DNA from 2 places in the Streptomyces sp. NRRL S-920 genome. Region 2 is predicted to be linked to the other one. Evidence: riboswitches for the same ligand, from Rfam matches in the RefSeq annotation. Region 2 holds a riboswitch; the other holds the start of a gene.
What was found. Region 2 has a riboswitch for cyclic di-AMP ahead of IG54_RS0127790 (M23 family metallopeptidase). Riboswitches for the same ligand answer to the same signal wherever they lie in the genome.
Positions count from the first base shown of each region.

Region 1: linked by a shared signal. The riboswitch ahead of IG54_RS0104260 (C40 family peptidase) and the one ahead of IG54_RS0127790 (M23 family metallopeptidase) in region 2 are both predicted to bind cyclic di-AMP.

Region 1 covers NZ_JODF01000003.1:263,524-270,039, reverse strand. The annotation lists gene IG54_RS0104270 (ATP-dependent Clp protease proteolytic subunit) at 1-348, shown strand, start outside; gene IG54_RS0104265 (hypothetical protein) at 356-664, shown strand; cyclic di-AMP (ydaO/yuaA leader) riboswitch at 1,013-1,189, shown strand; gene IG54_RS0104260 (C40 family peptidase) at 1,193-1,666, shown strand; gene IG54_RS0104255 (LysE family translocator) at 1,723-2,352, opposite strand; gene IG54_RS0104250 (LysR family transcriptional regulator) at 2,471-3,388, shown strand; gene IG54_RS0104245 (ATP-binding protein) at 3,407-3,859, opposite strand; gene IG54_RS0104240 (helix-turn-helix domain-containing protein) at 4,134-5,000, shown strand; gene IG54_RS0104235 (DUF397 domain-containing protein) at 5,010-5,234, shown strand; gene IG54_RS0104230 (8-amino-7-oxononanoate synthase) at 5,274-6,482, opposite strand.
Region 2 covers NZ_JODF01000048.1:20,025-26,540, forward strand. The annotation lists gene IG54_RS0127780 (PrsW family intramembrane metalloprotease) at 1-579, shown strand, start outside; gene IG54_RS0127785 (aldo/keto reductase) at 586-1,530, opposite strand; gene IG54_RS0127790 (M23 family metallopeptidase) at 1,610-2,698, opposite strand; cyclic di-AMP (ydaO/yuaA leader) riboswitch at 2,710-2,857, opposite strand; gene IG54_RS0127795 (PP2C family protein-serine/threonine phosphatase) at 3,032-4,171, opposite strand; tRNA gene IG54_RS0127800 (tRNA-Met) at 4,362-4,435, opposite strand; gene IG54_RS0127805 (alpha/beta fold hydrolase) at 4,557-5,450, opposite strand; gene IG54_RS0127810 (glycosyltransferase) at 5,593-6,516, shown strand, end outside.

The DNA of each region.
Region 1 (6,516 bases), on a different contig from region 2:
ACATGTCTGGGGCAGGCGGCGTCGGCCGCCGCCGTGCTGCTGGCGGCGGGCACACCGGGCAAGCGGCACGCGCTGCCCGGAGCGCGCGTGCTGATCCACCAGCCCGCCGTCTCCGAGCCGATGCGGGGCCAGGCAAGCGACCTGGCGATCCAGGCCGACGAGATCCTGCGGACCCGGCGGCTCCTGACGGAACTCCTCGTACGGCACACGGGCCAGAGCCAGGAGCGGATCACCGCGGACATCGAGCGGGACAAGATCTTCGACGCGCCCGCCGCGGTCGAGTACGGCCTCGTGGACCGGATCATCCCGAGCCGCAAGACCTCGCTCCACGCGCGCGGGGCGAGGTGACGCGCGGATGCTGCCACCCGAACTGCCGCCGCTGCCCGCACTGACCCACGCCGAGGCGGAGTTGATCGACCGCTACCTCGAAGTCGTCGATCTGGTCGGCCGGATCAACCCCGCCCGCGCCGAGCACACCTACGGCGGGCTGCGCGCCGCCCAGGCGCTGGTCGGCCGGGCGACCGCCCTGCGGGACGCGCTGACCCTCATGCACCAGCGGGGCGAGAGCGAGGTGCACGCCGCCACGCTCGCCCGCGCGTTGCGCGTCCTGGACGGTGAGCGGCGGACCGGTCGCGTCGGCGTGCCGCCCCCGACACGCCCGTGAGCGGACGCGCTCCGCCCTCTCGGAACGTCCGGGTCCGTTTTGAAACGGACCAGTCGGGCTACCCCACTTGGCGTATCCGGTGGCCCGTCATCACGCGGCCGAGAGTTGCACAGGACGCGCACGAAGCGGGCGGAATGAACCGTTCCGGTGCTGGTCGAGCCATCCTCAGACCAGGCGCGCTCGGGTCGAATTCAGCAGTGTCCACCCGAACAGGTCAGTCGTGAGTAGCCTCACAAAACGCCGTTTCGACTCGGTTTTCGAGTCGTTTTCGGGTCAAGATCCCTTCCGACGACAAGCCTCCGCCACAGCGGCGGGGCGATCCGGGCGGACGCCGAGTCCTGCCGCCACCCGGATGACCGGTCGACATCGGTGCACCGGCAGGAGTGGAGGACCCAAGCACGGCGGGCCCGTCCGGAAAGTCCGGACGACGCCCTTGGGGTGAAGCCGCAGAGCACGACGCGGCCGGGCATCTTCGCCTGCCCGAACCCGACAGGTCATCCTTCACAGGCGGCTGACGAAGGGTTACGCATGACCGCGCTGAATCACGTTCCGTCGCTGCTCGGCAGGACGGGTGCCGCATCGGCTCTCACGCTCGCCGTCGTAGGCGGCACCATCGTGGCCCCCGGGCTCACGTCGGAAGCCGAGGCAGCCACCCACGGGACGAAGGCGCTCAAGATCGCGGCGTCCAAGAAGGGCTCCCCGTACCGCTACGGGGCCGCGGGGCCCAACCGGTTCGACTGCTCGGGCCTGACGCTGTACTCGTTCAAGCGCACGGGCAAGAAGCTGCCGCGCACCGCCGCCGCGCAGTACAACAAGACCCGGCACATCGCCAAGTCCCAGCGGACCCACGGCGACCTCGTGTTCTTCCACTCGGGCCGCAACGTCTACCACGTCGGTATCTACGCGGGTAACGGCCGTATCTGGCACTCGCCGAAGAAGGGGGCCGTAGTGCGCCTGGAGAAGATCTGGACCAAGAGCGTCTGGTACGGCCGCGTCCGCTGATCCGGCTCGCCGCGCCCCGCACGCCGCACGGCCGCTCCCCGAGGGGCCGTGCGGCGTCACGCCAGGAGCGGTTCGAGGACGAGCACCACACCCAACGCGCCGAGCGCGCCGCCGGTGAGGGCTTCGGCGGTGCGGGCGGCGCGCGGCCCGCGCAGCCGGCCGCCGAGGCGGTCCACCAGGAGCGCCACGACCGGGAACCACAGCAGGGCGAACGCCACGATGATGGCCGCGAGCAGCAGGGTCCTGGGCATCGCGGGGCTGCCCTCGGGCACGAACTGCGGCAGCACGCCGAGGAACGTGATGGACGCCTTCGGGTTCAGGGCGTTGGTGAGGAAGCCCTCGCGCAGACCTCCGCCCCGCACCACCGGCTCACCGCCCGGCTCGCCGCCCGGCACGGTGCCCGCCCGCGCCGCGGAGCGCAGCGCGCGGACAGCCAGGTACAGCACGTAGACCCCGCCGGCGACTTGAAGCGCCTTGAAGAGCGCGGGCACGGCCGCGAGCACCGCCGCGACCCCCGCGACCGCCAGCGCCGTGTGCACGAGAAGCCCGGCGGCGATGCCGATCGCACAGGCGACCCCGGCCCGCCGGGAGACGAGGGCGTTGCGTACGACGACGGTGAAGTCGGCGCCCGGCACGGCAACCATGCCCGCGGCGACCCCGGTGAAGGCGACCAGTTGTGCGTCCATGCCGCCCAGCCTGCCGGGCGGAGGCCTTCAGCGGGTATGTGCAATATCCTGGGTCTGCCTTAAGCAGACGTTTAGCCCGCGGCCCGGCGAGGCGCGCGTCGCACGGAGGGCGGTTCCCATGTATGACCCCACACGGCTCGCCGCGCTCGTCGCAGTCTCCGAGGCCGGTTCGATCACCCGGGCCGCCGAGCGCCTCGGCTACACCGTGCCCGCGCTCTCCCAGCAGCTGGCCAAGCTGGAGCGGGAGGCGGGCGCCGCCCTTCTCGTACGCCACCACCGCGGGGCCAGGCTGACCGGCGCGGGTGAGCTTCTCGTGGGCCATGCCCGCCGGGTGCTCGACGAGATGGAGCGGGCCCGGCACGAACTGGCGCGGTTCGCCGGGCTCTCCGGGGGCCGGCTGCGCGTGGGCACCTTCCAGACCGCGGGCATCCATCTGCTGCCGCCCGTCCTGACGGCTTTCCGCAGGGCCCATCCGGAGGTGGAGCTGACGGTGACCGACCACGAACCGCCCTTCGGTGTGGCGGCCGTGGCGGCGGGCGAGATCGACCTGGCCCTCACCCACACCTACGAGCCCGCCGACCCCTTGCCGCTGCCCTCCGGGGTGTCGGCCGAGCCGGTCCTGGTGGAGGAGCTGGTCCTGGTGACCCAGCCGGGGCACGCCCTGACGAGCGGGACGTCCCGGCTGCCGCCGGCCGAGCTGGCCGGGCAGCCACTGATCAGCATGGCGCCCGACCACCCGCCGCGGCATGCCGTGGAGCGGGCTCTCGCGCGGGCCGGTGCGACCCCCTCCGTGGTCGTCGGCACGCCGGGCTACGTCCTGGTCTGCGCCCTGGTCAGCGCGGGGCTCGGGGTCGCCGTGGTGCCCGAGATGGTGGCGCGCACCGCGTCGACGCCCGTCGGTATGCGGCTCCTCGACCCCGGTGACCTGCGGCGGACCATCTCCGTCAGCTACCGCGCCGAGGAGTCGAACGCGGCGGCGGACTCCTTCCGGGCGCTGCTGCGCGGGGCGTTCGGGCGCTCGGCGAGTCCGAACTGAGCCGGGGACGTCCCGCGCTCAGCGCGCCGGGTCGCGGTGCCGGTGCTGGACGGGGACCGTCCAGGGCAGGGCGATCCACACGGTCTTGCCGCCCTCCTCGGTGGGGCTGACCGAGAGCCTGCCGCCGCACTCGGCGGTGAGCCAGCGGACGATGACCATGCCGCGGCCGTTGTCCTGCTGGACGGCGGCCGGAAGCCGCTTCGGATAGCGCGGGTGGCTGTCGGTGACGCCGATCCGCAGCTGCTCGTCCCGGTCAAGCTCGACGTCCACGGTGAAGGTGGGCGACTGCCCGCGGGTGTGCTGCACGGCGTTCGTGGCCAGCTCGGAGACGATGAGTCTGATGGTGTCCCCCACCTCGGCGTCACCGGGCAGGCCCCATTCCATGAGGACGTTCGCCACGTATTTCCGGGCGGCGCAGACCGAGGCGGGATCGCTCGGCAGAGTGACGGATGCTTCCTGGTGATCTGCCATGGCGACGCTGTCCCTTTCCCACCGGGGCCGGTCTCCGAACTCGTAGCGGATGACCCGAGGACGGCCCCGGACTGGTGCTTCAGGCCAGCGTCCCACTCCTTAACCGGTCACGGGTGGCGATCCACCGAGATGTGCATATATCTGTCGCTCGAAGCGGTGAACTCTGCTACGGCCGACCGTATTTGGGCGTAGGGGCGGCACTTCCTCTACTGTCGCCTTTGTCCCCCGCTCCGCCGCCGGGACGCCCGACGGCTCGGTCCGGAAGGAGACGGACATGCAGCACGGCCCCGCGGTGCGCCGCCGCCGACTCGGCGCCGAACTGCGCGCGCTGCGCGGCCTCGCGGGCCTCACCAGCAGCCAGGCCGCCGCGAAGGTGGGCTGGCACCAGTCGAAGGTGAGCCGGATCGAGACCGGCCGCAGCGGCGTGAAGGCCACGGATGTACGCCTCCTGCTCGACGCGTACGAGGTGCGGGACCCCCACCTCAGCGAGCTGCTCGTGGCGTTGGCCGGGACCGACGAGACCGGCACCGCGGGGCGTCACCACTGGTGGAAGGCCTACCGTGACCTGCTGCCCGCCGCCTACCGCGACTTCATCAGCCTGGAGGCGCAGGCCGGCTGGATGCGCACCCTGGAGACCTCGGTGGTCCCCGGCCTCCTCCAGACCCCCGAGTACGCGCGCGCGGTGACCCGGGCCGCGCTCGGCGGGCTCTCCGAGAAGGAGGTCGACTCGCTGGTGGAGGTGCGCCTGGCCCGGCAGGACGTGCTGCGCGCGGACCCGCCGCTGCGGCTGAGCGTGGTCCTGGACGAGGCGGTTTTGCGCCGACCCGTGGGCGGTCCCGGAGTCCTCGCGCGGCAGCTCGCACGGTTACAGGAGGTGGCGATGTTGCCGCAGGTGCGACTTCAGGTGCTGCCGTTCGCCTCCGGAGAGCATGTGGGTCTCATCGGGTCTTTCGTTATGTTCTCTTTTCGGAACATTGCTGATCTGGATGTGGTTGTTCTCGACCACTTGACGAGTAGCCTCTACCTGGAACGGAAAGAAGACCTCCAGGCGTACACGGAGGCCTTCAACTCCCTTCAGGAACAGGCGCTTTCCCCCGAGGACTCAAAGGAATTCATCGCCGGGCTATACGACGGCGCGTAAGGAGGCACCATGACCGCAATGCCTCGGTACGTACCTTCAAGCACCACCCTTCAGGGCGCGCGGTGGCAGCGCAGCAGCCGCAGCAATGGAATGAACAACTGTGTCGAGACAGCCACGCTCGACTCCGGCACGCTGAGCGGCCTGCTGGCCGTGCGCGACTCGAAGAGCACCGCGGGGCCCGCCCTGCTGTTCTCCCCCGGTCCCTGGGAGACGTTCGTCGACAGCCTCCGGTGAGCGCGGTCCGGCCCCGCGCGGGCCGGACCGTCGGCCGTCTCATCGGGGCGCGGCGCGGCTGATCACTCGTACGGCATCGGCGATCTGTGGGCCGGTGAGATCCGCGCGGGCGGTCAGCCGCAGCCTCGAAATCCCGTCCGGCACCGATGGCGGCCTGAAGCAGCCCACCGCCAGGCCCGCGGCCCGGCAGTCGGCGGCCCAGCGCACGGCCGACTCCGGTGACGGCGCGCGTACGGAGACGACGGCGGCGTCGGGGCGTACCGCCGACAGACCCTCGGCCGTGAGGAGTCGATGCAGCTCAGCGGCGACCTGGCGCGCGCGAGCCGCGCGTTCGGGCTCGCGGCGCAGCAGCCGCAGGGCCGCGAGCGCGGCGCCCACCGCCGCGGGCGCGAGCCCCGTGTCGAAGATGAAGGTCCGCGCGGCGTTCACCAGATGGTCGATGACCTTGGCGGGTCCGAGCACGGCGCCGCCCTGGCTGCCGAAGGACTTCGAGAGGGTGACGGTGACCACCGTGTCGGCGGCGCCCGCCAGCCCGGCGGCCTGCGGGGCGCCCCGGCCGCCGTCGCCCAGCACACCGAGCCCGTGGGCGTCGTCGACGATGAGCCCCGCGCCGAACTCCCGGCATACGTTCGCCAGTTCGGCCAGCGGTGCGGCGTCGCCGTCCACCGAGAACACCGAGTCGGACACCATGACGGCGGGGCCTTCGTGGCCCTCCAGCGTCTTGCGCACCGCCTCGGGGTCGGTGTGCGGCACCACCTGGGTGGCGCCGCGCGCGAGGCGGCAGCCGTCGATCAAGGAGGCGTGGTTGCCCGCGTCGGAGACGATCAGCGAGCCGTGCGGGGCGAGCGCGGTGACCGCCGCGAGGTTGGCCGCGTACCCCGAGGAGAGCACGAGCGCCGCCTCGAAGCCGCAGAACTCGGCGAGTTCCCGCTCCAGCTCGGCGTGCAGCTCCGTGGACCCCGTGACGAGCCGCGAGCCGGTGGCGCCGCCACCCCACCGCTGGGCCGCCGCGGCGGCGCCGTCGGTGATCTCCGGGTGGCGGGTCAGGCCCAGGTAGTCGTTGCTCGCCAGATCGAGGAGGCCGCCCGCGGCCGCGGCGCGCGGACGCAGCGTGCGGACGAGTCCGGCGTCGGCGCGCAGGCGCGCCTGCTCGTCGATCCAGTCGAACGGCGCGCGCGTCGACGGCGGCGCACACGCGGCGCCGGACGGACCCGGCGCCGGAGTCACGGGGTGCCTGTTTGTAGACATTGCACAGACCCTAGCGGTCTTGCCATCTGGCCAG
Region 2 (6,516 bases):
TCCGCGGTCTTCGGCCAGTACGGGTTCTTCACCGTGTACGCGCTCATCATGCTGCCCTCCTTCGGCCTGCTGACCTGGCTGGCGATCTGGACCCGGCAGCGCGAACTGCGCCTGATCCGCGCGGAGCTGCCCGCGTACACGGCGGCGGGCTGGCTCACCCCGCCCGAGCCGTTCGCGCTCGGCTCGATGCGCGCCCGCGCGTTGGCCCGCGACTACGCCTCGTACACCTGGGGAAAGGCCGCGGCCCGCACGGTCGTGGAGTACGAGATGTACGCGACGTCGCTCGCGTTCCTGCGCCACCGGGGCCGGCGCGGCAGGGCGGGCCCCGACTTCGTCGTACGCGAACGGGAGCTGCTCGAAAAGCTCTGGGAGCGCCGCGAACCGGCCCGCCCCGCCCTGGCCTACGCGGCCCGCGCGACGGCCCCGGTCATGCTCCCCATGCCCATGCCCGCGCCCATGCCGTACGCCGGGCACGGGTACGCGTACGGGTACCCGGGTCACCCCCAGGCCCCGTACGCGCAAGCTCCGCCCCTCCAAGCCCCGTACGTCCAAGCCCCGTACAACCCCTACCGCTCGTAGCCGCCGCTAGGCCGAAGCCGCCGTGAGCGCCGCGGTCTCCGTCTCCGTCAGTTCCACGTCCGCCACCGCCAGCAGGGCCGGCAGCTGCTCGACCGTGCGTGCGGAGGCGATCGGTGCCGCGACGGTGGGCTGTGCCGCCAGCCAGGCGAGCGCCACGGTCGCGACCTGGACGCCGCGCTCCGCCGCGATCGTGTCGAGCGCGGCGAGGACTCGGTCGCCCCGCTCGCTGCCCACGTACTCCTCGACCCGGCCGCTGCGCGCGCTCTCCACCCGTGCGCCGGGGCGGTACTTGCCGGTGAGGAAGCCGGACGCGAGCGCGAAGTAGGGGACGGCCGCGAGGCCGGAGCGGGAGGCGACCGCCTGGAGCGGGCCCTCGTAGGTGTCGCGGGAGACGAGGTTGTAGTGCGGCTGGAGCGCGACATAGCGCGCGAGGCCCTCGCGGTCGGAGAAGTCGAGGGACTCCTGGAGCCGCTCGGGGCTGATGTTGGAGGCGGCGATGGCGCGCACCTTGCCGGCCTCGACCAGCTCGTCGAGCACCCCGATGACCTCCTCCACCGGGACCGACGGGTCGTCGTAGTGGGTGTAGTAGAGGTCGATGTAGTCGGTGCCCAGGCGGCGCAGTGACGCGTCGGCGGCCCTCTTGACGGTGTCGGCGGCGAGCCCCTTGTACTCGGGGTGGGCGCCCACCTTCGTCGCGATGACGACGTCGGAGCGGTTGCCGCGCTCGGCCAGCCACTCGCCGATGACGGTCTCGGACTCGCCGCCCTTGTTGCCCTCCACCCAGTGCGAGTAGGCGTCGGCGGTGTCGATGAAGTTGCCGCCCGCCGCGGTGTAGGCGTCGAGGACGGCGAAGGACGCGGTCCGGTCGGCGGTCCAGCCGAAGACGTTGCCGCCGAGGGCGAGCGGGAAGACTTCGAGGTCGGATCCGCCGAGGGTACGAAGAGGAGTCATGCATTCCTCAACGTCCTTGCCGGAAAACGAATTCCGGGAACTCCCCCAAGGGAACGTCAAGTCCGCCCTACGGGACCGCTCAGGGGTTGAGGCCCTTGCTCCGCAGCCAGGCCAGCGGGTCGATGGCGGCGCCGCCGGAGGTGCGGACTTCCAGGTGGAGGTGGGGCCCGGTGACATTGCCGGTCGCGCCGACGCGGCCGATGACGTCGCCCGTGCTGACCTTCTGCCCGACGCTCACGTTGAGGGAGGACTGGTGGCAGTACCAGACCTCGGTGCCGTCCGACAGCTCCAGGACCGTGCGGTAGCCGTACGCGCCCGCCCAGCCGGCTTCCTTGACGGTGCCGGTGTGCACGGCCTTGAGCGGGGTACCCGTCGGCGCAGCGAAGTCGAGACCGGTGTGCTGACCGGAGGACCACATCGAGCCCGAGTCACCGAAGTGCGAGGTCAGGGTGTACGAGGAGGTGGGGATGGCGTAGCTTCTCGCGAGCTTGGCGCGACGCTCGGCCAGGGCCTTGGCCTTGCGGGCCTCCTCCTCCTTCTTCTTCTTCGCGGCAGCCTTGGCATCGGCCTTGGCGTCGGCCTCGCGCTTGGCTTCCTTCTGCTGGGCGGCGGCCTCCTCGGCGGCCTTCTTGGCGGCGGCCTCCTCGGCAGCGGTCCGCACCGCGTCGTCCGCCTGGTTCTGCTGGCTCTCGGCCTGCTGCATGATGCGGGCGCGCAGGGCCTCGCCCGCGTCGGAGGTGCCCTGCCCCGCGTCGGCGGTGGTCATACCGGCGGTCGTGAGCGGAGCGCCGGCGGGGACGGCATCGGAGCCCGCGGCGTCCGGCGCGTCGTCGGATATCAGGGAGCCCACGCCCGGAAGGGACTTGGCCTCCGGCAGCGAGTCGGTGACGGCGCCCAGGTCGGGCATCGATATGGAGACCGGGGGCTTGCCGTCCTGCGCGGTGGCGATGCCGCCCGCGCCGACGGCGGCGATGACGCCGACGCCCAGCACGGTGGAGCTGCGGGCGAGCCCGCCGCCGCCCTTCTTGTGCACACGGTGCCTGCCGCGGACGGGACGGACGGACTCCTCAGTGGGATTCCATTCCTCCCAGGTCTCCTGGTCGTACCCACCGAAATCGTCGTCGTTCGGTATGTACACGGCTTGGGGGGCAGGCCGGTTGGACGCCACTGGGGCGCACTCCTTTCCTTCCTTCTCGCCTACCGGGTTAGCTGACGGGTTCGGAGCAGGAAGGTCTCCTACGAACAGCTGGCACGGATGCACAGATGCCCGATTCACCCCAAGTTGGTGGTTCCCCGGCTCCCTTGCGGGATTAGGCGTGTGCGCACGGAGCCGCCTCTAGTGACGGCTGGGACGACCGTGCTGCGTTATCGAACGTTAATAGACAGGGGGTCCGTATTCCAAGCTGTTCCGGTTGATCGTTAACGCGGACCCCCGCCCACCCGCCACCGGAACTTCACATTCCCTTGACAGGACGTCAATTGTTCTGCGGAGCGGTGCACTTCAGTCACGGCCGGTGACCTCGGCGTCCCCGGCCGTCGGCCGCCGCACCGCGAGCAGCGCCATGTCGTCCGTCGCCGCGCCCCCGGTGTGCCGCCGTACCTCCTGCGCGAGCGCGGCGAGCAGCGCGTGCGGCCCCTCGCGGCCGGGGAAGATCCGCCCGCCGAGCCGGGTCGCGGGATCGTAGAACTCCCCCGCGGCGTCCCGCGCCTCCGAGAGGCCGTCTGTGTAGAAGAGCAGCATCGCGCCGGGCGGGAACTCCGACTCGTCCGCCCGGTCCGGCCAGAACCCCAGCTCACCCATGCCGAGCGGCAGCGCGGGCTCGCTCGCGGAGAGCACGCACAGCCGTCCGTCGCCGCGCAGCAGCAGGGGCGCCGGGTGCCCTCGGTTGACCAGCCGTACGGCCCCTTCGCCGTGCCGGATCTCCGCGAGGACGGCGGTGGTGAACCCCTCGAAGGCGTCGAGCCCGTCCCGCCGCATGCCTTCCCGCGCGAGCGCCCGCTCCAGGCGCTCCGCCACGGCCTCCAACGTGGCCTCCTGCTCGGCGGCCTCCCGGAACGCCCCGATGACGACGGCGACGGCCGCCACCGCGCCCATGCCCTTCCCCCGTACGTCCCCGACGACGAGCCGTACGCCGTGCGGGGTGTCCTGTACGGCGTACAGATCACCGCCGATGAACGCGTCGGCCTGCGCGGCCTCGTACCGCGCCGCGATGTCGAGCCCGCCGATGCGGGGGTCCGGCTGCGGCAGGACGGCGCGCTGGGTGGCCTCGGCGATGGAGCGGGCGGTGGCGAGGCGGTCGTATCCGCGGTGGATGACGCGGTTGATGACGATCGCGAGGGCGGCGACGGTCGCCACGGTGACCAGCTCGGTGACGGCCTCGACATGGCTGGTGTTGGTGTTGCCGTAGTGCAGTACGAGGACGGAGACGGAGGCCGCGATGCCCATGAGAACGGTGTGGAGCAGCGAATAGAAGGGGGCCGCGATCAGCGGGGCGGCGGTGAAGAGCGGGGCGGCGGTGAACTCGGCCGGGGTCGAGGCGTCGTACACGATCCCGACGGCCAGGAGCAGGACGGGCAGGGCGCGGACGAGGGCCCGCTCGTGCGCGGTGGTCCCGCCGCCCATTCCGCCACGCTGCCCCACCGCTTGTCTCCCGCCGAGTCCGCGCCCATCACCGCGCCGCACTCAGGCTTCCCGGAGCGGGGTGCGGGGGCGACCTGGTGGGGGCCGAGCGGGTTACGCACGTCCTGGGTGCCGCACGCCCTCTTGGCACACGGGGCCGGAAAACACCCAGGGCCGGAAGCGATGAACGCTTCCGGCCCTGGGTCTTCAGTAGCGGGGACAGGATTTGAACCTGCGACCTCTGGGTTATGAGCCCAGCGAGCTACCGAGCTGCTCCACCCCGCGTCGGTAAACACAACTGTACGGCATCCAAAGGGGTGAAGCGAACCACCGCTCCGGGGGGCCCGCCCGCGCCGGGCCGGAAGCCGGCGGACATCGCCTCGGTGGGGGGCCGCTGCCGGTCCTGTCATGCCGGGGCGAAGCACTCCACGGGGTTGAGGTAGGGAAGGGCTTCGAGCGGCTGGTCGGTGAAGAAACGGTCCATCAAGTCGGCCAGATCGGTGTCGCGCTCGATCTGCACCAGGTGGTCGGAGTCCTTGATCGTGGCGAACCGGGCCCCGAGCCCCTCGGCGACGCGGCGGCCGACGGGAGGGGGCGTGATGGAGTCGTGCTCGCCGGTGAACACGAGGGCGGGAGCGGTGATCACCGGCTCGGGCAGACTCCACGCGTGCGACAGGAGACGCTCGTGGTGGGTGACGTCCATGGCGAGTTCACGCGCGGTGAGATGGGCGAACCTCTGCCGCATCAGGCGAGCCACGGCAGCCCGTCGCCGCACGAACCCATGCTCGGGCGGTGACATGAACTGCTCGACCATGTCCTGGGCCACATCGTCGAGCAGGCCGTCGTCCACCATGCGGCGCCATCGGTGCGCGGAGGCGATGTACTCGGGGGAGATCTCCTGGGCGGTTCCCCCCAGCATCAGACGCGTGACCCGATCCGGGTGCCGTTGGGCAAGGCGCAGCGCGATGGCGGCTCCGAAGCACGCGCCGAATACGTTGACCGGTCCCAGCGAGAGCGCGTCGACGGCGTGGCGGACGGTGTCGGCGAGAAAGTCGATGCCGTGTTCGACCGGGAGGGGATCGGCGTCTCCGTAGCCGGGCAGTTCCAGGGTCAGCATGCTGCTGTGCGACAGGAGCACCCGCTCGTACCGCAGCCAGGAGAACCGATCCTGCGAGGAACCGCCCAGGACGACGACGGGTTCGGTCGCGCAGCCGCCCGCCGTGGCCAGGCGGGCCACGTACCGGAAGCCGCGGAAGTGCAACTCATGTTCTGTCACGTGCACGTCGATGCTCTGGGACATCCGCCCTGTATATCGACGGCCGGACGGCCGACACGGCATTTCACCGCCGGTTTGGTCCTTTCGAGCGTTACGCCGTGCTCGTCGGGGCTGTCGGAGGTGTTCCCCCGCACGGTCGACGGGCGCCATGTCCATACTCGGCCGCATGCGACTGCTGCTGGTGACGTGGGGCTCGACGGGTGACGTGGCCCCCTATGTCGGGCTGGGCGTACGCCTCGTCGCCGCGGGACAGGAGGTGGTGGTCGCCACCTCCGAACGTCACGCGCCCAGGTTCCGCCTCCACAACATGCCGGTCCACGTTCTTCCGCTGGCCCGGCAGGAGGAGTCCGCGCTGGCTGCCGACCGTTTCGACCGGTGGCAGAGCCCCGCCCGGCTGCGGCGCAGGAAGCGCAACGCCCAGGACATCGCCCAAGTGATGGCCCGCGGCGTTCTCGAAGCGACCGGGCAGGGCGTGGACGCGATCCTCGCCCATCCTCTGGCGCACCCGGTATGCGCCGTGATCGCCGAGGGGACGGGCCTGCCCTGTACCGGAATCTACACAGCGGCCCCCGGAATGCTCCTGCCGCGACTGAGCGCGGCCCCCGCCTTGTCGCCCCACGGCTACCGGCTCGCCGAGACCCTGACGCGGGCCGCCATGAGCCCGCTGTACGCTCCGGCTCTTTCCTGGGTCCGCCAGGAACTGGGAATGCGGCGCGGAATGGGTTACGGAGTGGGCCGCGGAATGGGCCGCCCGCCCGCTGAAGTACTGCGCCACCGGCGCGTGTTGCACGGATACAGCAGCGCCCTGCTGCCGAAGGGCCACCGATTGCCGGACGGCCATGCGTGCGTGGGTTACTGGTGGCCGGCCCGGGACCCTCACTGGCGCCCCGACGAACGCCTGCTCGATTTCCTCGCCTCGGGTCCGGCTCCCGTGTACTTCGGATTCGGCAGCGTCTCTCCCGGTGACGCGGAGCGGCTGAGCGACACCATCAGGGACGTGGTGCGCAGGCTGGGCGTACGCGCGGTGGTGCAGGCCGGCTGGCAGGGCCTGGACGTCTCCGCCGATGACGTCCTGACCATCGGCGAGTGC